DNA from 2 places in the Lawsonibacter sp. OA9 genome. Region 2 is predicted to be linked to the other one. Evidence: predicted binding sites of a transcription regulator. Region 2 holds the regulator's gene; the other holds the start of a gene.
What was found. Region 2 encodes NrdR, which represses ribonucleotide reductase genes. Its sites were predicted from a motif close to CACNANATNTNGTG; they were not measured.
Positions count from the first base shown of each region.

Region 1 (10,876 bases), 290 kb from region 2:
GGTCTGCCCGGCTCCTGTCCCCGCCCATCCGAATCATCCGGGCTACCCCAGTGGTCTCCTTTATCCTGCTGGTCCTGCTATGGACGCAGCGGGACCAGGTACCTGCCATCATCTCCGCCCTTATGGTTCTGCCGGTTACATGGGAGAACCTGGTCCACGGCATCGAGGCCACTGACGCCCAGCTTCTGGAGCTGGCCCGCGCCTACCGCTTCTCGCGGAGCAAGGCCATACGGCTGATCTATCTCCCCTCTCTCCGGCCATACTTTCTCTCCGCCCTCATCACCTCTGTGGGTCTGGCCTGGAAATCCGGTGTGGCCGCCGAGGTGCTATGTACCCCCTCTTTGGCCATGGGCACTCAGATTTACAGTTCTAAGCTCTCTCTAGAAATCCCGGATCTCTTTGCCTGGACCGCTGTGGTGGTGGCCCTCAGCCTGGCGCTGGAGCGTGGACTCCGGCTGATGCTGGAGCAGAAGGGGGGGACTCAGTTGTGATCTCCTGTCGATCACTCAGCGTCTCCTTTGGAGAGAAAAAGGTGCTGGACCGCTTTTCCCTCTCCCTCCCCGACGCCGGCATCACCGCCCTGCGGGGTCCCTCCGGCTGCGGCAAGACCACCCTGCTGCGGGTGTTGGCCGGTCTGGAGCGGCCCCAGAGCGGCACGGTCTCCGGCATCAGTCCCAGGGAGATCGCTATCCTGTTTCAAGAAAACCGCCTTCTCCCCTGGCGGTCGGTGGGACAGCACCTCACTGACGTACTGCCCAAGGATCGCTGGAAGGACGTGTCCCAACTGCTGGAGTTGGTGGAGCTGGGCGGCGAAGCATCCGTCTATCCCCCCGCCCTGTCCGGCGGCATGGGCAGACGGCTGGCTCTGGCCCGGTGCCTGTCCCTCCCCGCCCGGCTCTATCTGCTGGATGAGCCCTTTGCCGGGGTGGACCGGGAGCGGGCCGGGCGTATCATGGACAGGATGAGGGCACTGGGCCTGCCTATCCTGCTGTCCAGTCACGAGGAGGATATCCTGTCCATGGCGGACCGGGTTATCCCTCTGGATGGCCCTCCCCTGCGCCTCCTCTAATAAAACGGGAGCCCCGGCTGTACCGCCGGGGCTCCCGTTCTCTATTTTATTCCGCGCCGTCCCACAGCACTGCCGCCCCCGCTCTCAGTGAAGCGGGCACGTCAATCAACCGCTGGTTGGACGATCCCCGGAACCGGAGGGACAAATCCTTCTTTTCCAGGACAAAGGGCCCGTCCACCAGTACATCCAGTTCCTTTAACAGCTCCTGGCTGTATTCTCCCACCTGGCTGTCCCGAAGGCTTTCAAACAGATAGCCGGAGTAGCACCAGATGTCCTTTTCTGGAAACCGGGCTCGGACCGCCCGGACCAGTTCCAGCACCGCCCGCTGGTTCTGAGGCTCGAAGGGCTCGCCCCCCAGCAGGGACAAACCACGAATGTAGGGTTTGGACAGGCAATCCAGTATCTCCTGTTTCTGCTCCCCGCCAAAGGGCTGACCGTATGCGAAGTCCCAAGTCTCCGGGTTAAAGCACTCTTTGCAGTGGTGGGTACAGCCAGACACAAAGATGGAAGTCCGTACCCCCGGCCCATTGGCCACGTCGATGGGGCGAATGTCGGCATAGTTCATGGCAAAACCTCCAAACTTTCCGGAATGAGGAATAAGGAGTTAGAAATGGGAACACGGGGGGGCAACGGACCCATCACAGCCGACCTCCTCAATTTCTAATTCACTTAAAGGTGCAACACTCTGGACTTGATCTCCTTGGTTTTGCCCACGTTCCAGTAGTTCTCTCCCAGATAGCCGCAGGTACGGCGGGTGACGTTCATCTTGGACCGATCCTTGTTGTGGCAGCAGGGGCACTCCCACTGGTTGTCGTCGTTGATGACGATCTCCCCGTCGAAGCCGCACACCTGGCAGTAGTCGCTCTTGGTATTGAACTCGGCGTATTGGATATTGTCATAGATGAAGCGGACAACCTCCTTCATGGCCTCCAGATTGTGGCGCATATTGGGGATCTCCACATAGGAGATGCACCCGCCGGTGGAGATCTTCTGGAACTGGCTCTCAAAGGTGAACTTTTCAAAGGCGTCGATGTGTTCCCGCACGTCCACATGATAACTATTTGTATAATACCCCTTGTCAGTTACGTCAGGTATCGTGCCAAACCGCTCCTTATCAATGCGTGCGAAGCGGTAGCACAGAGATTCGGCGGGTGTGCCATAGAGGGCAAAGCCGATATTCGTCTCCTTCTTCCAGTCGTCACAGGCCCGGCGCAGCCGGTTCATCAGCCTGAGGGCGAACTCTGTGCCGCCCGGCTGGGTGTGGGAGCAGCCCTTCATCAGCTTGGTCACCTCGTACAGCCCGATATAACCCAGAGATATGGAGGAGTACCCGCCGTACAGCAGTGGCTCAATGGGAGCCCCCTTGGGCAGGCGGGCGATTGCCCCGTACTGCCAATGGATGGGTGAGGAGTCGGACTTCACGTTTTTCAGCGCGTTGTGCCGGCACATAATGGCCTCGAAGCACAGGTCCAGCCGCTCCTCCAGCAGCGTCCAGAACTTCTCCTCATCCCCCCTGGCCAGAATGCCGATCTGGGGCAGGTTGAGGGAGACCACTCCCTGGTTGAAGCGGCCCTCGAACTTATAATTCCCATTCTCATCCTTCCAGGGGGCCAGGAAGGAGCGGCAGCCCATGGGCGAGAACACGTTGCCCTCATAGTTCTCCCGCATCTTCTTGGCGGAGATATAGTCGGGGTACATCCGCTTGGCGGAGCACTTGACGGCCAGTTCCGTGATGTAGTCATATTTGCCCCCTTTGAGGCAGTTGTGCTCGTCCAGCACATACACCAGCTTGGGGAAGGCGGGGGTGATATAGACTCCCTTTTCGTTCTTGATGCCCTCCAGCCGCTGGCGCAGCACCTCCTCCACGATCATAGCGTTCTCTTCCAGATAGGGGTCATCTTCCTGGAGGTTGAGGAACAGAGTGACAAAGGGAGACTGTCCGTTGGTCGTCATCAGGGTATTGATTTGATACTGGATAGTCTGGACACCGGATTTCAGCTCATCCCGCAGACGGTCGGCCACCAGCCGCTCCAGGGTAGCCTCGTCCACCTGTCCGGCACATTCATAGGCGATGTGCTTTTTGAATTTCTCCCGGCTGCGGCGGAGATACTTGCCCAGATGGCTCATATCCACGCTCTGCCCTCCGTACTGGTTGGAGGCCACGCAGGCGATGATCTGGGTGGTGACGGTACAGGCCACCTGGAAGCTCTTGGGGCTCTCGATGAGCTTGCCGTTCATCACAGTGCCGTTGTCCAGCATATCCCCAATGTTGATGAGGCAGCAGTTAAAAATGGGCTGGACAAAGTAGTCTGCATCGTGGAAGTGGATGGTCCCCTCGTCGTGGGCCTTGGAGATATGCTCGGGCAGCAGGATGCGCCGGGTCAGATCCCGGCTCACCTCCCCGGCGATATAGTCCCGCTGGGTGGCTGCGATCATGGTGTTCTTGTTGGAGTTCTCCTCTGCCAGCTCCTGGTTCTCGTTGCGCAGCAGAGAGAGGATAGACTCGTCGGTGGTGTTAGCCTTGCGTACCAGGGCCCGGTTATAGCGGTAAATGATGTAGGTCTTGGCCAGGTGGAACTTGTTTTCCTCCACCAGCCCCTGCTCCACCAGGTCCTGGATGTCCTCCACCAGCATCCGCTGGCGCTTGAGTCCCTCGATGTGGTCGATGATGGCGTCGATGCGCGCCCGGTCAAGCTGTTCCTCCGGCGGCACCTCGGCGTTGGCCTTTTCGATGGCGGTAACGATCTTGCTTCGGTCATAATCCACGATGGTCCCATCGCGCTTGATCACTTTCATAGCTGGTCTCCCTCTCCCGTATCTTTATGGTATACTATCTAACCGGCGGCATGGCCGCCAGACACTGTCAGGGGAGAAGTATACCATGTCCTTTTTGTTTTGTCCACTACATCTTGTATGTCGCCTCTTATTTTTTACCAACGGATACAACATATATTTTTTGAAGAAACGAGAGAAAACGGGAACTTTCTTTCCTCTTTCTGGCCTTTTTGGTTGATACAAGGGCCAAAGTGTGATATACTTTGTAACGAATTTCGGCAAATCGCCGGATTGACCCTTATTTGTCCCGGCAGGAGGTGTCCCCATATGCAAAATCGAATCGCTGTGGCCATGAGCGGTGGTGTGGACAGCTCCACCGCTGCCTGGCTGCTTCAGCAGGAGGGACACGACCTAGTGGGCGTTATGCTGAAGATGTTTGATGGCGCGCTGGTCAACGGGAGCCGGGAGGATGGCAGACCTCCAGATGGCGTGGAGGACGCCCGGTCCGTGGCTGGGAAGCTGGGTATTCCCTTCTATGTGCTTGATGCCCGCGCCCCTTTCCGCTCCCATGTTCTGGACACCTTTACCTCCGCCTATGAGCGGGGGCTTACCCCTAATCCCTGCGTGGTCTGCAACCGGTATGTCAAATTCGGCTTTTTACTCCAGCAGGCCTTGGAGTCAGGCCGGGATAAGGTGGCCACCGGCCATTACGCCCGGCTGGAGCTGGACCGGGGGAGCGGCCGCTGGCTGCTGAAGAAGGCGGCCCATCCGGAGAAGGACCAGAGCTATGTACTGGCTGGTCTAAACCAGGAGCAGCTCTCCCGCTCCCTGTTTCCCCTGGGCGCTCTGTCCAAGGAGGAGGTCCGCTCCATTGCCGCCCAAGCTGACCTCATCAACGCCAAGAAGGGGGACAGCCAAGACATCTGCTTCATCCCCGACGGGGACTACGGCTCCTTTATCCGCCAGTATACTGGAAAGAGCTATCCCTCCGGCCCCTTTTTAGATGAGGGCGGAGCGGTCCTGGGGGCCCACACCGGCATCATCGACTACACCCTGGGCCAGCGGCGGGGGCTGGGGGTATCCTCCACCCGTGGGCGCCTCTATGTCAAGGAGGTCCGGCCCCAGGATAACTCCGTGGTACTCTCCTGCAATGACAGCCTGTATGGCTCCACCCTCACGGCGGCGGATCTGAACCTCATCGCCTGTGACCACCTTTCTGCTCCTGTCCGCCTGCGGGCCAAGGTCCGCTACCGCATGGCGGAGCAGCCCTGCACTGTGGAGCAGACCGGGCCGGACACCATCCACCTCGCTTTTGACCAGCCTCAACGGGCCATCACTCCCGGCCAAGCCGTGGTCCTGTATGACGGTGACACGGTGGTAGGTGGGGCCACCATTACCCCCTGATTCCTCACAGATACGAAAGGAGCTCCCTGACCCATGAGCCACAAGAAGTATAAAAAGCGCCACTCCCAGTCCACCATCAATGCCAAACGTCAGGCCAATCAGGCCAAGCTGGCCGACGAGAAGGACCGCGCCAGGAAGCGGATGGACCCCACTGCCCGCACCCTGCTCTTTGGCAACCTGGTTTTTCTGTCCATTACCGTGCTGCTCGAGCGGAACGGGCTCATCTCCCCCCTGTTCAGCGGCGCCTGCACAATCATCGGTGTCATCTTGCTGATTCTGGCCCTGTGGTTCCAGTTCGGCGGGAAAGGCCAGGACCGCTGGAATGGCGGCAAATAGGCCCTCTTTTTCCAGGCCCGCAGCCCTCTGGTATATCTGTTGCTTTTTGGAGGAAACTGGTATATGATAGTGGGCACGACTTCTTTCTCCGTTTAAGGAGGCACACAATACAATGCGAAAAGAAATCATCCTGCCGGGTCTGGCCCTGGGGGGCGGCCTGGCGGGCTTTGGACTGCGCCGCTGGCAGTGGCTGTCCGCCTATGACGCCCAGACTCAACTCTATCTCCACGGGGCGCCGGCCACCTTTGCCCTGCTCGCCCTGACGGCTCTCCTGGTCCTGGCCTTTCTTGCCCTCTGCCATGGAAAAAGGAGGCCGGAGGGATTCCTGGACGCCTTTTTCTGTCCCTCTCCCGGTTTTATGGGACTGATGGCCGCCTCCGGCTTCTGTTTTTTAGGGGCCGGCCTGCTGGGCCTGCTGGAGTGGATGGACCAGTTCCAACTCTTCCGCATCAGCCGGGACGCCTACCTGTCCGCCTATCCCGCCGCCCTGCTGCCCGTCCTGCTGTTGACGGTCCTGCTCACCTTTGGCTCCGGAGCCGCCCTGCTGCTGGTCGGACGGGCCGCCTATCGGGGCCAGCTGGACCGGCTGACCTCCCTGCTCTCTGTCCTTCCAGGCTATACCGGGCTGTGCTGGCTGTTTGCCACCCACCTGCTCCACGGCACTGACCCCGTCGCCATGCGGTACGGCTTCTCCCTGGCAGCTACCATTCTGATGATGCTGTGCCACTACTTCGCCGCTGGTTTCTTCTTTGGCCGCTCCCACCCTCAGCTGCTTACCTTCTGCGCTTCGCTGGGCATCTCATTGGGGATAATCTCTCTGGCTGACGGCCCCAGTTGGTTCCAGCTAGCTCTAACCGCTGCCTTTCTCCTCTCTCTGCTGGGCTATGGATATGCGCTACTGTCCAACAATTCCTTCCCCGCCGGAGAGCGAATGCCCTCTGGGGCTGAACGCGAGGAGAGCTCCATTCCGGACGAGGAATAACATGATAAATTGGAGGCTGCTTTACTATGGATAAAAAGCGTTTTTATATCACCACACCCATCTACTATCCCAGCGATAAGCTGCACATCGGCCACACCTACTGCACCGTAGCCACCGACGCCATGGCCCGCTATAAGCGGCTGACCGGCTATGAGGTCCTGTTCCTCACAGGTACAGATGAACACGGCCAGAAAATCGAGGACAAGGCCAAGGAGGCCGGCGTTACTCCCAAGGAGTTCGTAGACGGCATCGTGGAGGGTCCCAAGGGAGTCAAGGATCTGTGGAAGCTGATGAACATCAGCAACGACCGTTTCATCCGCACCACCGACGATTATCACGTATCCGCCATTCAAAAGATCTTTAAAAAGATGTATGAAAAGGGTGACATCTACAAGGGTAAGTATATAGGCAAGTACTGTAAGCCTTGCGAGTCCTTCTGGACCGAATCCCAACTGGTAGATGGCAAGTGCCCCGACTGCGGGCGAGACGTCCAGGACGCGGAGGAGGAAGCCTACTTTTTCAAACTCTCCAAGTACGCCGACCGCATCCAGCATCTGCTGGAGGACACCGATTTTCTGGAGCCCCGCAGCCGGGTCAACGAGATGGTGAACAACTTTATAAAGCCCGGTCTGGAGGACCTGTGCGTATCCCGGACCTCCTTTACCTGGGGCGTGCCCGTGGACTTCGACCCCGGTCACGTGGTCTATGTGTGGGTGGACGCCCTGTTCAACTACACCACCGCTCTGGGTCTGTTCAACGACAAGTACCACGACTATGAAAAGTTCTGGCCCGCCGACGTTCACTTTGTCGGTAAGGAGATCGTCCGCTTCCACTCCATCATTTGGCCTGCCATGCTCATGAGTATGGAGATGCCTCTGCCCAAGAAAGTCTTTGGCCACGGCTGGCTGCTGCTGGACGGCGGCAAGATGTCCAAGAGCAAGGGTAACGTGGTGGACCCCTATATCCTGGCTGAGATGTTCGGGGTGGACGCCCTGCGGTTCTTCCTGCTGCGCACCTTCCCCTTCGGCTCTGACGGCAACTTCTCCAACGAAGCGCTGATTCAGACTATCAATGTGGACCTGGCCAACGACCTGGGCAACCTCCTCTCCCGAACCGTGTCCATGGTAGGCAAGTATTTCGGTGGCACCCTGCCCGAAGATCAGTCGGAAAACGGCGAGATGGACAGGGAGATGGTGGAGCTCATCTCCTCCCTGCGCGCCAGGTATGAGGAGCAGATGGAGCACTACGCCTTCCAGAACGCCCTGACGGAAATCTTTAAGGTCATCGGCCGGGCCAACAAGTATATCGACGAGAACGCCCCCTGGGTGCTGGCCAAGGACATGGAGGCCAACGGTCCCCGTCTGGCACGGGTCATGTATAACCTGCTGGAGGTACTGCGGGTATCCGGTATCCTGCTGACCCCCTTTATCCCCGGCTCCGCCGGAAAGGTACTGGACCAAATCGGCGCCTGCCAGGAGTGCCGCACCTGGGACAGCGCCGCCGTCTACGGCTCCCTGCGGAGGGATGTCACCGTCCAGCGGGGGGAAAACCTGTTCCCCCGTGTAGACACAGAGAAGGCCCTGGCCCAGTTGGAGGCGGCGGCTGAAGCCGCCCGGAAGTCCGCCCTCCCGGACCTGGAAATAGAGCCCCAGCTGGAGGCCAAGGTGGACTTTGACACCTTCTGTAAGTCTGACTTCCGAGCAGTCAAGGTCAAGGCCTGTGAGAATGTGAAGAAGAGCGAGAAGCTGCTGAAATTCACCCTGGACGACGGCACCGGTACCGACCGTCAGATCCTGTCCGGCATCGCCAAATGGTACAAGCCGGAGGACCTGGTAGGCAAGACCCTCATGGCTATCGTCAACCTGCCGCCCCGGAAAATGATGGGCCTGGAGTCCAACGGTATGCTCATCTCCGCCGTCCACACTGAGAAGGGCGCTGAGGTCCTGAATCTGCTTATGCTGGACGACAAGATCCCCGCTGGCGCCAAGATGTGCTGAGTGCATGGGCTGATGATCGAAAACTTCCTATTTTTTCAGAAAGGCACGACGTAAGTCGTGCCTTTCTTTACAATGAAAAAGCTCGTCGCAAGCGACATATCGCTTGCGACGAGCTGGCAGGGACGGTCAAAATCGATATTTCTTCATGGCGAAAAATGCCGCCCACAGTGCGGCCCACCAACTGTGTGCCCAGCGGAGCGGGCCGCAGTTGAAAAGGAGGAGCAGGGAAGCGGGCGGATGACGTCTTTTTTGCCCCAGGCATAAAAAGACGTCGGAGCAAAGCGGACTTTGCTCCGACGTGGAGCTAGTGGTGGGAATCGAACCCACGGCCTGCTCATTACGAGTGAGCTGCTCTACCCCTGAGCCACACTAGCGGATAACAAATGATATTATACCGATTCCGGTCCCATCCGTCAAGGGGAAGGACAGCAAATTTGCCCTATACTTTTTTTCTCTGGAATGTTAGAATAGGTGCGACAAACTGACAGAAAAGAGGACGCCCATGGTCATCTCGAGTTTTTCAGCTCTGAAGAGCCGGCTGCAACATCTCTCCCCCAGGGAGGCGGTGGTAGCCGCGGCCCATGACGAACACACCTTACAGGCAGTCTTTGCCGCCCGCCGAGACGGGCTGATCCGCCCCATCTTGGTGGGCCGACGGAACGAGATCCGATCCATTGCCCGCAGTCTGGGGGAGGAGCTCTCTCCAGAACAGATCGTAGACGCCCAGGATGATCTGGAGTGCGCTGCCCGCTCTGTCGCTCTTATCCGGGAGGGAAAGGGGGATATCCTCATCAAGGGGATGCTTCAGACCGGCACTCTGCTCAAGGCGGTGGTCCACCGGGAAACAGGCATTCGGGCCAGCCAGGTCATGTCCCATGTGGCTATTTTGGATGTGCCCCGCTACCACAAGCTGCTATTCATCACCGACGGCGGTATGGTAGTAGCCCCCAATCTGGAGCAGAAAGGCCATATCCTGAAAAACGCGGTGGACTTCTGCCGCTTCCTGGGCTATGAACGGCCCAAGGCCGCCGCCTTGTGCGCTGTGGAAACGGTGAATCCCGCTATGCCTGAAACCGGGGACGCCCTGTCACTAAAAGAAGCGGGAGAGCGGGGGGAATTCGGTCCCTGTATCGTGGAAGGGCCCATCTCTCTGGACCTGGCCACTGACCGCGAGGCGGCTCTGGTGAAGGGCTACCACAGCCCGGTGGCCGGGGACGCGGACATTCTGCTGGTCCCCGCTATCGCCGTGGGCAACGTACTGGGCAAAGCCCTATATGGCTTGGCCGGCGGCCAGATGGCCGGAGTCGTGCTGGGAGCGGCGGTCCCTATCACCATCAATTCCCGTGGGGCCACGCCGGAGGAGAAATATTACTCTATCCTGCTCTGCGCCGCCATGGATTAGGAGGAAGCTGACATGTCCCACAAGATCTTAGTCCTCAACCCAGGCTCCACCAGCACCAAGGCCGCTGTCTACGAGGATGAGCACCCGTTGATGCTCAAAAGCATCGGGCACACCAACCAGGACCTGTCCCCCTATCCTGCCCTCAACGACCAGTTAGACTACCGGGTGGCCCTGGTCCGAAGCTGGCTGGCCCAGGAGGGCTTTGACCTGACGCAGCTTTCCGCTGTGGTAGGGCGGGGCGGCATCATTCCTAATATCGTGGCCGGCGGCTATGTGGTGGATGACAACTTGACCGACTGCCTGCTCCACCACACAGTGTTTGACCACGCCTCCAACCTGGGTGGATTGATGGCCCGGGAATTTGCTGAACCGCTGCGCATCCCCGCCTATATCTACGACGCGGTCACCAGTGATGAGCTGCCCCCGGAGGCCCGTGTCACTGGCTTTAAGGAGGTCACCCGCACCAGCTTCTGCCACGTCCTCAACGCCAGAGCCACCAGCCACAAATACGCCCAGGCCATGGGCCGGAAATACGAGGATATGAATTTGGTCGTGGCCCATTTGGGGGGTGGAATTTCCATTTCCGCACACAGCCACGGGCGCATCATCGACTCTGTGTCCGACGACGCCGGCCCCTTTTCCCCGGACCGGGCGGGCAGTTTGAATATGCTGTATGTGGTGGATCTGTGCTACTCGGGCAAGTACACCAAGGCCCAGATGCTGAAAAAGCTTCGGGGGGAGGGTGGGATGTCCGCCCTGCTGGGCACCCATGACTGCCGGGAGGTGGAGCGCCGTATCGAGGATGGGGATGAGTGGGCGGCCCTGGTCTACCAGGCCCAAGCCCTCCAGATCGCCAAGGGCGTTGGAATCATGCTGGGCTGCTTCCATGAGCTGATCGACGCGGTCATCCT
Region 1 covers NZ_JAKNTI010000022.1:2,198,045-2,208,920, forward strand. Annotated here, with positions in the region: gene MCG44_RS11840 (ABC transporter permease) at 1-491, shown strand, start outside; gene MCG44_RS11845 (ATP-binding cassette domain-containing protein) at 488-1,069, shown strand; gene nrdG (anaerobic ribonucleoside-triphosphate reductase activating protein) at 1,116-1,634, opposite strand; gene nrdD (anaerobic ribonucleoside-triphosphate reductase) at 1,739-3,865, opposite strand; gene mnmA (tRNA 2-thiouridine(34) synthase MnmA) at 4,172-5,248, shown strand; gene MCG44_RS11865 (hypothetical protein) at 5,282-5,584, shown strand; gene MCG44_RS11870 (hypothetical protein) at 5,697-6,566, shown strand; gene metG (methionine--tRNA ligase) at 6,593-8,563, shown strand; tRNA gene MCG44_RS11880 (tRNA-Thr) at 8,863-8,937, opposite strand; gene MCG44_RS11885 (bifunctional enoyl-CoA hydratase/phosphate acetyltransferase) at 9,066-9,965, shown strand; gene buk (butyrate kinase) at 9,978-10,876, shown strand, end outside.
Region 1: nrdD (anaerobic ribonucleoside-triphosphate reductase) is a predicted target of NrdR. The motif match lies at 3,970-3,983, and genes of this name have one in related genera.

Region 2 (10,876 bases):
GGCAACACCCAGGCAAAAAAAGTTACCCCCTCCGTAGGGGCCGAGCAGGAGTATTTCTTGGTAGACCGGGACAAGTACCTCAAGCGCCGTGACTTGATCTATACCGGCAGAACGCTCTTCGGGGCTCCGGCCCCCAAGGGGCAGGAGATGGACGACCAGTATTTCGGCGTGATCCGCCCACGGGTGGGCGAATTTATGGCTGACCTGAACCGGGAGCTGTGGAAATTGGGGATTCCCGCCACCACCCAGCACAACGAGGCTGCCCCCGCCCAGCATGAACTGGCCCCCATCTATACCACCTGTAACCTGGCCGTTGATCAGAACCAACTGACCATGGAGACCATGAAGCGGGTGGCCACCCGCCACGGCCTGGTCTGCCTGCTCCACGAAAAGCCCTTCGTGGGGGTCAACGGCTCTGGCAAGCACAACAACTGGTCCATCTCCACCGATCAGGGGGAGAACCTGCTGGCTCCAGGCGACACGCCCAACGAAAACCTCCAGTTCCTGCTGGTGCTGGCCTGTATCATGAAGGCGGTGGACGACCACGCCGACCTGCTGCGCTGCTCCGCCTCCTGCGTGGGTAACGAGAGCCGTCTGGGCGCTCAGGAAGCCCCGCCCGCCATCATCTCTATCTTCCTGGGGGACCAGTTGGACGACGTGGTGGCACAGATCGTGTCCAACTCTGAATCCATCAAGCTGCTGGCCAGCGGCAAGCTGGACTCCGGCGTATCCACTATCCCTGTCCTGGACAAGGACGGCACTGACCGGAACCGCACCTCCCCCTTCGCCTTCACTGGCAACAAGTTTGAGTTCCGCATGGTGGGCTCCTCCGACTCCATCGCTGAGGCCAATGTGGCCCTGAACGCCATCGTGGCCGAGGCTTTCTGCCAGGCTGCCGATATCCTGGAGGGGGCCGAGGACTTTCACGGGGCCTGCTCCAGGCTGATCCACGACTGGATGAGCCAGCACCAGCGCATCATCTTCAACGACGACGGCTATTCTGACGAGTGGGTGGCCGAGGCTGTCCGCCGGGGCCTGCCCAACCTCCCCTCTATGGTGGACGCCATCCCCGCCCTCACCACCCCCAAGGCCGAGGAGCTGTACTCCAAGTTCGGCATCTACACCAAGACCGAGCTGGAGGCCCGGGCGGAGATCATGTACGAAACCTATGTGAAGATGATCAAGATCGAAGCCAACACCATGATCCATATGGCCTCCAAGCACTACATCCCCACCGCTATCGCCTATACCACCCGGCTGGGCCAGTCCATAACCGCTGTGGCCTCCGGCTGTCCCCAGGCCGACCTCACCGTTCAGCGCAAGCTGCTCATCCAAGTCAGCTCCTATCTGGCCGACGCCTCCGCCGCCCTGGACCAGCTCAAACCTCTGATGGACCGTGTGGACGCCATCCAGGACATCAAGGAGATGGCCCACGCCTATCACGACGCTGTGGTGCCCGCTATGGCCGCCCTCCGCCACCCGGTGGATGAGCTGGAGCTTCTGGTGGATAAGGACCTGTGGCCTGTCCCCACCTACGGTGACCTCCTTTTCGAAGTATGATCTTGTCCGCAACATGAAGAGACCTCCCCGCCGCCGGCGGGGAGGTCTCTTATTTCCCTATTTGTCCTCCAGCAGCTTGTTCAGCTCATGCATGAAGGTGTTGATGTCCTTGAATTGACGGTACACCGAGGCGAAGCGGACATAGGCCACCTCGTCGATTTTCTTCAGCCGCTCCATGACCAGCTCGCCCACTTCGGAGGAGCTGATCTCCCGCTCCATCTTGTTCTGGAGGACCTGCTCGATCTCATTGACCATCTCCTCCAGCATATGGTAGGGCACTGGGCGCTTCTCACAGGCCCGGATCAGGCCGCTGAGTACCTTGTTCCGGTCAAAGCTCTGGCGGCTGCCGTCCTTTTTCACCACCATCAGGGGCAGACTCTCCATAGTCTCATAGGTGGTGAACCGCTTGTGGCAAGATAGACACTCCCGGCGGCGGCGGATGCTGGCCCCCTCGTCCGCGGGGCGGGAATCCACGACCTTGCTCTCCAAATAGGCACAGTAGGGACACTTCATACCACATACCTCCCAGGTATTGTCTTTCTCTCCGCCATCTCTCGCGGTCCCGACGAAGGAGCAGGGCAAAATCAAGTTTTTATAACCATTATATGGTTATTATAACACAGCAGGCCAGAACTAGACAAGGGTAAAAAACAGGACTGTCCCCTTCTTTTCCGGCATATCTGTGGTAGAGCGAGGTGATACGATATGGAATTTCTAGCCCGTCTGACAGACTTCATCTGGTCGCCCTGGCTGTTGGGGCTGTTTCTTCTTACCGGCCTGGTCTACTCTCTGGGTTCCGGTTTCTTTCAAATCTTCGGTTTCCGCCTGTGGCTGCGCTCCACGCTCGGTTCCCTGTTCCATGGTAGGAAAAAAGCGGGGGGCGGCCTGTCCTCCCTCCAAGCTCTGGCCACCGCCCTGGCCTCCACCATGGGAACGGGCTCCATCGCCGGGGTGGCCACCGCCCTGACCCTGGGCGGGCCTGGGGCCGTTTTCTGGATGTGGATCTCAGCCCTGCTGGCTATGATGACAGGCTGTGGTGAGAAGCTGCTGGCCGTAAAGTATCAGCGGCCGGCTCCCGGCGGGGGACTCCAGGGCGGGCCCATGTTTTACCTGCGGGACGGCGTGGGCTCTCCTCTGCTGGCAGGTTGGTTTGCTCTGGCCTGTTTGCCTGCTACTCTGGCCGGGGGCAACTTAGTTCAGTCCTCCTCCATCGCCCTCTCCCTGGAGGCCGCCTTCGGCCTGGAGCGGGTCTGGGCAGGCGTGGTCACCACCCTGCTGGCAGGACTGGTGATGGTGGGCGGCATCGGCCGCATCGCCAAGGTATCCTCCGCCCTGGTCCCAGCCATGGCTCTGCTCTATCTGGGCAGCGGTGCTCTAGTGCTGGCCGGCAACTGGCGGGCTATCCCTGAAGCTGTGGAGCTCATCTTTACCTGCGCCCTGTCCCCCTCCGCCGCTCTGGGCGGCGGAGCTGGCTGGACGGTGGCCTCCGCCCTGCGGTATGGGGTGGCACGCGGAGTGTTTACCAACGAGGCGGGGCTGGGCACCTCTGCCATGGCTCACGGGGCCGCCCAGGTGGACCACCCTGCCCGACAAGGGATGTGGGGTGTCTTTGAGGTATTTCTATCTACGCTGGTGGTATGTACCGTCACCGCTCTTACCATCCTGGTCAGCGGCGTGTGGGACCCGGCGAATCCATCCATGCTGACGGGTGCCCCGCTTACCGCCGCCGCCTTCGGCTCTGTACTAGGCCGGGCCGGGGAGGGGGTGGTGGCCCTGTCCCTCCTCCTCTTTGCCTTCTCCTCTATCCTGGGCTGGAGCTACTACGGACAGCAGTGCCTGCGCTATCTCTCAGGAGGTGATCGTTTACTCCCGGCCTATCGGACGGTTTTTCTGGCCTGTACTCTGGCCGGCGCTCTGTGGGAGCCGGGCGCTATCTGGCTGCTGGTGGACCTGTCCAACGCCCTGATGGCCCTTCCTAATCTGGCCGCCCTCCTTATGCTGGCCCCTGAGGCTCTCTCCACCCTGCGGCAGTGGACAGAGCTGCGGCACGCAAATTTAACCTCCATTTTACCATTTCATCAAAGAAAACCCCACCATGATATGCTATAATAAAATTTATCCGCCTGCCCCGGTTTGGCAGAGAGGATCGCTTTATTTTTGTCAGATCTGGGAACACTGTACCCATCGATCTTTCATATGGGAAAGGGGTATCTTCCATGATACACGGCGTAGTAGACCTTGGCTCCAATACGGTTCGACTGTCCATCTATCAGTGCGAGGAGGGCAGCGCCAGGCTGCTGATGAACCGCAAGGTGACCGCCGGTCTGGCCGACTATGTAGAGGGGGGCACCATGACGCCCCAGGGCATTCAGACTGCCAGCCAAATCCTGATGGAATATCAGGATCTGATGAAAAACCTGGGCTTTGACCAGCCTCATGTCTTTGCCACCGCCTCCCTGCGCAACATCTCCAATACCGAGGACGCTGTGGCCCAGCTCCAGCGGGACACTGGCCTGTCCGTAGATGTGTTGTCTGGAGCGGAGGAGGCCCGTCTCTCCTACCTGGGGGCTGTCGGCCCCACCGGGCCTAACAGCGGCCTGCTCATCGACCTGGGCGGCGGCTCCACCGAACTAGTCCACTATCGGGAGGGACAGATTTTGTCCTCCTGCTCCCTCCCTCTGGGCTCTCTATCCCTGTTTAGCCAGTATGTCGCTCACCTACACCCCACCAGGAAGGAGCGGAAGGCCATCCGGGCCCATATCAGGGAGCAGCTGGACCACTTTGTCCCCGCTCCCCCTTCTATCCCCCAGGCCTGCGGGGTGGGCGGTACGGCCCGTGCGGCCTGTAAGGTGGCAAACCGCCTGTTTGGCCGCCCTCAGGACTGCCATACCCTGTCCGCCCAGGAGCTTCGCCGCCTGCTGAAAACTCTGAAAAAGCCGGACCACGACCACCTGCATCTGCTGCTCAAGGCCGCCCCTGACCGCATCCACACGCTGATCCCCGGCCTTCTAGTGCTGGACACAGTGGCACAGGCCTACCAGCTTCAAGAGATTTTGGTCAGTTCCTGTGGCGTCCGGGAGGGCTACCTCCACCACAGGGTACTAAAGGGGGAAGCGGGATGAGCCTTCCAACGGACTACCGGTATACCCAGGACCGTGAGCTGTCCTGGCTGAAATTTAATGAGCGTGTACTGGCTGAGGCCAGGGACGAGTCCGTTCCCCTGATGGAGCGGCTGAAATTCGCCGCCATTTTCACCAGCAACCTGGACGAGTTCTTCATGGTTCGGGTGGGTTCTATTACTGATATGGCCCTGGTGAAAGAGGAGCACATAGACAATAAGAGCGGCCGCACTCCCCAGCAGCAGTTGGAGGCCATCTTCAAGGCGGTCCCTCCCCTGTACAAGCAGCGGGACAAGGTCTTTGACCAGTTAGACCTGCGGCTGCGCTCCTGTAACATCTGCCGGCTGTCTATGGAACAGCTGGACAGCAAGGCCAGGAAGCAGGCGGACAGTTGGTTTCAAAGCCAGGTGCGCCCCATCCTCTCCCCACTGGCGGTAGACCTGCACCACCCCTTCCCCCACCTGCCCAACAAGGGGCTGGCGGTGGCCCTATGCCTAAAGCGGGACGGCCGGGACTCCTTTGGCTTTCTCCCCGTCCCCACCAGCCTGCCCCCCTTTCTGCGGTTGGAGGAGCGGGGCTTGCACTACATTCTTCTGGAGGATCTTCTTCTCTCCTACGCTGACCAGATCTTCGACCAGTTCACAGTCACGGAAAAGGCCGTGGTGGCCGTCACCCGGAACGCGGATATCAGCCCGGAGGACGAGAGCTATGATGTAGATGAGGATTTCCGCCAGCACATGCGAAAACTGGTCAAAAAGCGGGCCCGCCTCTCTCCGGTCCGGCTGGAGTTCCAGGGGGGAAAGGGGGATAAGCTCATCCCATTTCTCTGCCAGCGCCTGGGCTTAAACCGGGATCAGGTCTTTAAGACCCGCTGTCCCATCCGCCTGGAGTATGCCTATGCCCTGGCTGCCCTCCTGCCGGCTGAAAGCGCGGCCGCCCTGTGTGACCCGCCCTTCTCCCCTCGCTTTCCCGCCTGCCTGGACCCCCAGAGACCCATCTTGCCCCAGGTATTGGAACGGGACGTCCTTCTTTTCTATCCCTTTGAGCAGATGGACCCCTTTCTCCACCTGATTCGGGAAGCTGCCTTTGACCCCCAGGTAGCCTCCATCAAAATCACCATCTACCGTCTGGCCTCCCGAGCCAAGCTGGCTGAATATCTGTCCGCCGCCGCGGAGAACGGCAAGGATGTCACCGTACTCATGGAACTGCGGGCTCGGTTCGACGAGCAGAACAACATTCGCTGGGCCGAGCGGATGGAGGAGGCAGGCTGCACCCTCCTCTACGGCTCCGAGGCGCTCAAGGTCCACTCCAAGATCTGTCTCATCACCCGCCGGACCAAAGCCGGAGTCCAATATATCACCCAAGTTGGTACGGGCAACTACAACGAAAAGACCGCCAAACTCTATACCGACCTATCCCTCATAACCGCTGACCCGGTCATTGGGGCGGACGCCGCCGCCTTCTTTCAGAACATGGCTATCGGCAATTTCCATGGAGAATACCAGCGCCTGCTGGCCTCTCCCCTTGGCCTTCGGGACAGAGTCATGGCCCTCATCGACCGCGAGATCGCCAAGGGCAGCCAGGGCTACCTCTTTTTCAAGCTCAACTCTATCACCGACCGAACGCTCATTGACAAGCTGGCCCAGGCTTCCCAGGCCGGGGTGGAGGTCGTCATGAACGTCCGGGGCATCTGCTGCCTGATGCCGGGGGTACCGGGACTGACTGACCGGATCACCGTCTTTTCCATCGTTGGTCGGTATCTAGAACACAGCCGCATCTATCAATTCGGCCGGGGTGAGGAGGCAGACCTGTACATCTCCTCTGCCGACTTCATGACCCGGAATACAGAGCGCCGAGTGGAGCTGGCCTGTCCGGTTCTGGACCCCTGGGTTCGAGGGCGGCTGTTCCACATCATTGACCTGCTCCAGCGGGACAACGCCAAGGCCCGGGAACTGAAGCCGGGCGGCGGCTACCATCCCCGTGAGGCAAACGGACAGGAGCCGGTCAACTGCCAGGAGGTATTTCAGCAGGAAACCGTTTCTCCCCCTGTCCTCCCTCCCCTCCACAGCAGCAGCTCAAGGGCAAATCGGAACAGGCTCCCCGCCTGGCTTCGACGGCTCCTGCCCAGAGAAAGGAAACGCAGAGGGCCCAGATCTGAGTGACCTGGGCCCTCTGCTTATGCTTCCGGCCGCTCCTCCCGTTCTGCCAGTGGGAAACGGAACACTGGGGTTCCCTCGGCCGCCGGAGCGATGGCGCACTGGGGAAAGGCAAATGCCAACTCCCCATCCTGCAGCCAGAAGTCACGGCTGGGCAGCAGCTTCCCTATGTATTTCTCCCAGCCCTGGTCCAGAAAGCAGTCTCCGCCCGTCTGGCGGGCCTCTCCCTGCTCTCGAATGGCAGTGGTCAGCCTGCCTTTCCACCGCCTTTCCCCAGGAAAAAAGCGTTTCAGGGGCTCTGGCCGCCCCTCTCTCACCTTCCACACATCTCCCCAGGTCACCCGGCAGGGCTTTCCGTCCCCACGGATCTCCTCTCCCTCCAGCCGGATGGACAGCAGCCCGCCCTCCAAGGCGGTCACCTCTCCTCCCAGCCGCCCCGTCCAGCACTGGAAGGGACGGGACCGCTCCCGCTTCTGGGCGAAAGAGAGGCAGGCGGCTAGGTACACCTCTCTCTGCCACCGCTGTTTCCAGGATCGGGCCAGCCGGTCGTAGTAACGACTGATCCACCGGCCGCTCAGGCCGGCGTTTTGGACCTCCGGCCAGGACAGGGTATATTCCAGCACCGGCTCCCCCTCCAGGGTCAGGCTCCCCTTCTCCTCATGCCACAGGACCTGGGGCTCTGTCCGCCCCGCTCCCCTTTCCTTCATCGCGGTCCCTCCTCTATCCTTCTTGGTACATCCTATGTACCACCAGAGCGAAGGGTGAGAGGGGGGGCGCTGCAGCGCCCCCCCTCTTGGTCAGTTCAGGCAGAACATGGGGCGTGCTTCGTCAAACAGGTCCACCATGCCGCAGTAATTCAATATCTCGTACTTTCGGAGCCACTCCCGCTGCTCCTCGTTCAATTCCTTTTCCTCCAAAAATTCTCCACCCGCCGTGCAAAAGCCTACCGGAGTGACTGCCGGCAGCACCTCGTAGCAGTCGGCCAAAAACTCCATATAACCCGTCAGCGGCAGTCCAGCGGTCTGGGCAGTCAGCACTCCCAGATAGTTGGGGCTGATGACCACGTCTCTCCGCTCCTCGATATCGTAGTTGGCCCAGATGAAGAAGGGAACAGCATACTGCCGCATGACCTCCTCGGTGGTCCGCTCTGACAGCTTCTTGCCGTACAGTTGCTCATAAAAGGCATTTTTCAAAGGGGGCTGGTGGTCACCGAAGAAAACGATTAATGTGGGCTCCTCACACTGACTATAATAAGCGATCAGCTCCTCCAGGGCCTTGTCACTCTCCCGGGCCAGAGCCATATACTGTTCCGCTGTGCTGTCCGCCTGTTTCAGTTCGTCCGGCAGGAGGATAGTCCGCTCCAGATTGTTCCATCCCTGGGCGTATCCGCTGTGGTTCTGCATGGTCACGTTGAAGAAAAAGCTCCTATCCTCCTCCTCCGTGGTCTGGAAAATGGTCCGGTAGTCGGACAGGTCGGAAACATAGTGCCGGATATAGCAGGGTTGGACCACGTCCTCCTCATAGAGCTGGCTGTCAAAGTCCAGATAGTCATAGGCCAGCACTCGGTTCCACCCGGAGGACTTATAGGGATGGAAAGCCGTAGTGTCATAGCCCTGGCTCCCAGCCAGGGCAGCCAAGGAGGGCATGTCCTCCTCCACATACAGCTGGTAGGCCACGGTGTGCGGAGGCTGGAACAGGCTGGTGAAGCCAGTCAAGAACTCAAACTCCACAGTGGCGGTCCCTCCGCCTGTCACCGGGGAGTACATCCAGCCTTGGATGGTGTTTTCTTCCATGGAATGGAGGAAGGGCAGAGGGTCCTCCGAGGGCGCAAAGCTGTCGAAGATGGAGAAGTCACCAAAGGATTCATTCATGATGCCGATGATGTTTACTGGCCGCTCCCCCTGTGATGTCCCGTCTGTCCCTGGATACTCCTTCATCAGTTGGAGCACAGTTTCCTCCGAGTATCCCTCCGGCTCGTCCACCGAGGAATAGCGCAGAGCGATGGTGAAGTTAAGTAAAAAGCCGTTGCGCTGAGTGACCCACTGCTGGGTATAGATTCCCAAGGCCGGGAGCATACCAGTGAAGAAAAAGGCATAACTGTACCCCAGCACGGCCGTCCACAGGACCAGGGCGAAGGGCAGGCGTATCTTGGCCCGTCTTGTCTGGGGGACGCAGAAAAACACCAGTGCCAGATAGGCCACCAGCAGGATAGCCGCCTGGGTAATATAGAGATCTGGAGAGTAGTCAAAGCCATCCGCCACATTGGCGGCGGTGCGCCACCCGGTGATATCCGCAGGAAACAGGATACGGCCCCGGAACCGTAGGACATAGTGGTTGACCAGCCCGAAAGTGAAGGCCAGGCAGGCCCCCAGAGCGGCGGCCCGGCGGTTTCTGCCCAGAATAAGCCGCAGAACGAAAAATAGGCCGTAGTACCACACCAGGTTCATCAGGACCTGCCAGCCATCCAGATCGGAAAATATGTCGTTTTCATTCAGGATCTCCACCATCCACAGACAGGCCCAGGGACCCAGCAGAAATACCAGCCGGGACAGCCATTTGCCGGGCCGCTCCCTCATGTCAGCCAGCAGACGGGGAAAAGTATCTTTGTACAGCAGTGCTTTCATTATGTTCCTCCAACGGCCCTCAAAACCGCTATTTTATAGCATAACTCCCCCGTGGGAAAATGCAAGGGTTCTGTTCCTAATTTCATAAAAAATTTAGATTTTTTCTTCAGGCGCCCAAGTATATAGACGCAGGCCAGAACGAAATGTTGCGCAGAGGCCGCAGATTTTTTATTCATTTGATTTTGAATATTCATTTTGTCTCATCACTCGGTCTGCTTCTTTTGAAATTTTGATGTATCGTGTCTTAATAATCAATTTTTTACCCAAAAATCAAAAAGTTTCATTCACAATTTTGCATATTTATCTATTGACGAAAAATAGCCTCTGGGGTATACTCATCACAACGTCCCGAATCAGTCCGGGGCCCCATTGAAAAGGAGATTTTTAAACATGAAAAAACTGCTTGCTTTGACCATGGCTTTGGCCATGTCCCTGTCTCTGGCCGCCTGTGGCAACAGCGGTGACCAGAACGCCCCTGGCTCTGCCAGCTCCAACGGCAGCGCCTCCACCTCCCAGTCTGACGCCAGCACCTCCACCGGCGATGCCAGCAGCGCCGGTGACGCCTCCTTCACCACTGTGGAGGAGGGCAAGCTGATCATGGCCACCAACGCCACCTTCCCTCCCTATGAGTACATCGAGGGCGGTCAGGTAGCCGGCATCGACGCCGAGATCATCACCGCTGTGGCCGAGAAGCTGGGCCTGGAGCCTGTCATCGAGGACATGGAGTTCGACGCTGTTATTGAGGCTGTCAAGGGCGGCAAGGCCGACATCGGCCTGGCCGGTATGACCGTCACCCCCGACCGTGCCGCTGAGGTGGACTTCACCGTCAGCTACGCTACCGGTGTTCAGGTCGTCATCGTGACGGAAGATTCCGCCATCACCAGCGTGGACGACCTGTTCGCTGAGGGCGCCAACTATGTGGTCGGCGTACAGCGCAACACCACCGGCGACATTTACGCCACTCAGGATATCGAGGACGCCGGCCTGGGCACCATCGACCGGTACAGCAAGGCTTCTGACACCGTGCAGGCCCTGGTGTCCGGCAAAGTGGACTGCGTGATTATCGACAACGAGCCCGCTAAGGCCTTCGTGTCCGAGATCGACGGTCTGAAGATCCTGGACACTGAGTACATCACCGAGGACTACGCCGCCGCCATGAATAAGGAGAATACCGCCCTGTACGATGCTGTGAATACCGCGATGCAGGAGCTGCTGGACGACGGCACCATCCAGAGCATCATCGACAAGTACATCACCGCCGACTGATTTTCGTGATAAATACATAGACCGGCAAGGGGCCCAGGACACTGGACCCCTTGCTTTTCAAGTGAGGAGAGGAGCAGAATGGGACCATCGGCATCTAAGTTGTGGCCTACTGTAGCCCCGGACTGGATCATGAACGGCCCGGAATGGCTCA
Region 2 covers NZ_JAKNTI010000022.1:1,904,609-1,915,484, forward strand. Annotated here, with positions in the region: gene MCG44_RS10435 (glutamine synthetase III) at 1-1,560, shown strand, start outside; gene nrdR (transcriptional regulator NrdR) at 1,618-2,073, opposite strand; gene MCG44_RS10445 (alanine/glycine:cation symporter family protein) at 2,266-3,669, shown strand; gene MCG44_RS10450 (phosphatase) at 3,777-4,682, shown strand; gene ppk1 (polyphosphate kinase 1) at 4,679-6,841, shown strand; gene MCG44_RS10460 (RsiV family protein) at 6,856-7,542, opposite strand; gene MCG44_RS10465 (LTA synthase family protein) at 7,633-9,459, opposite strand; gene MCG44_RS10470 (ABC transporter substrate-binding protein) at 9,850-10,725, shown strand; gene MCG44_RS10475 (amino acid ABC transporter permease) at 10,855-10,876, shown strand, end outside.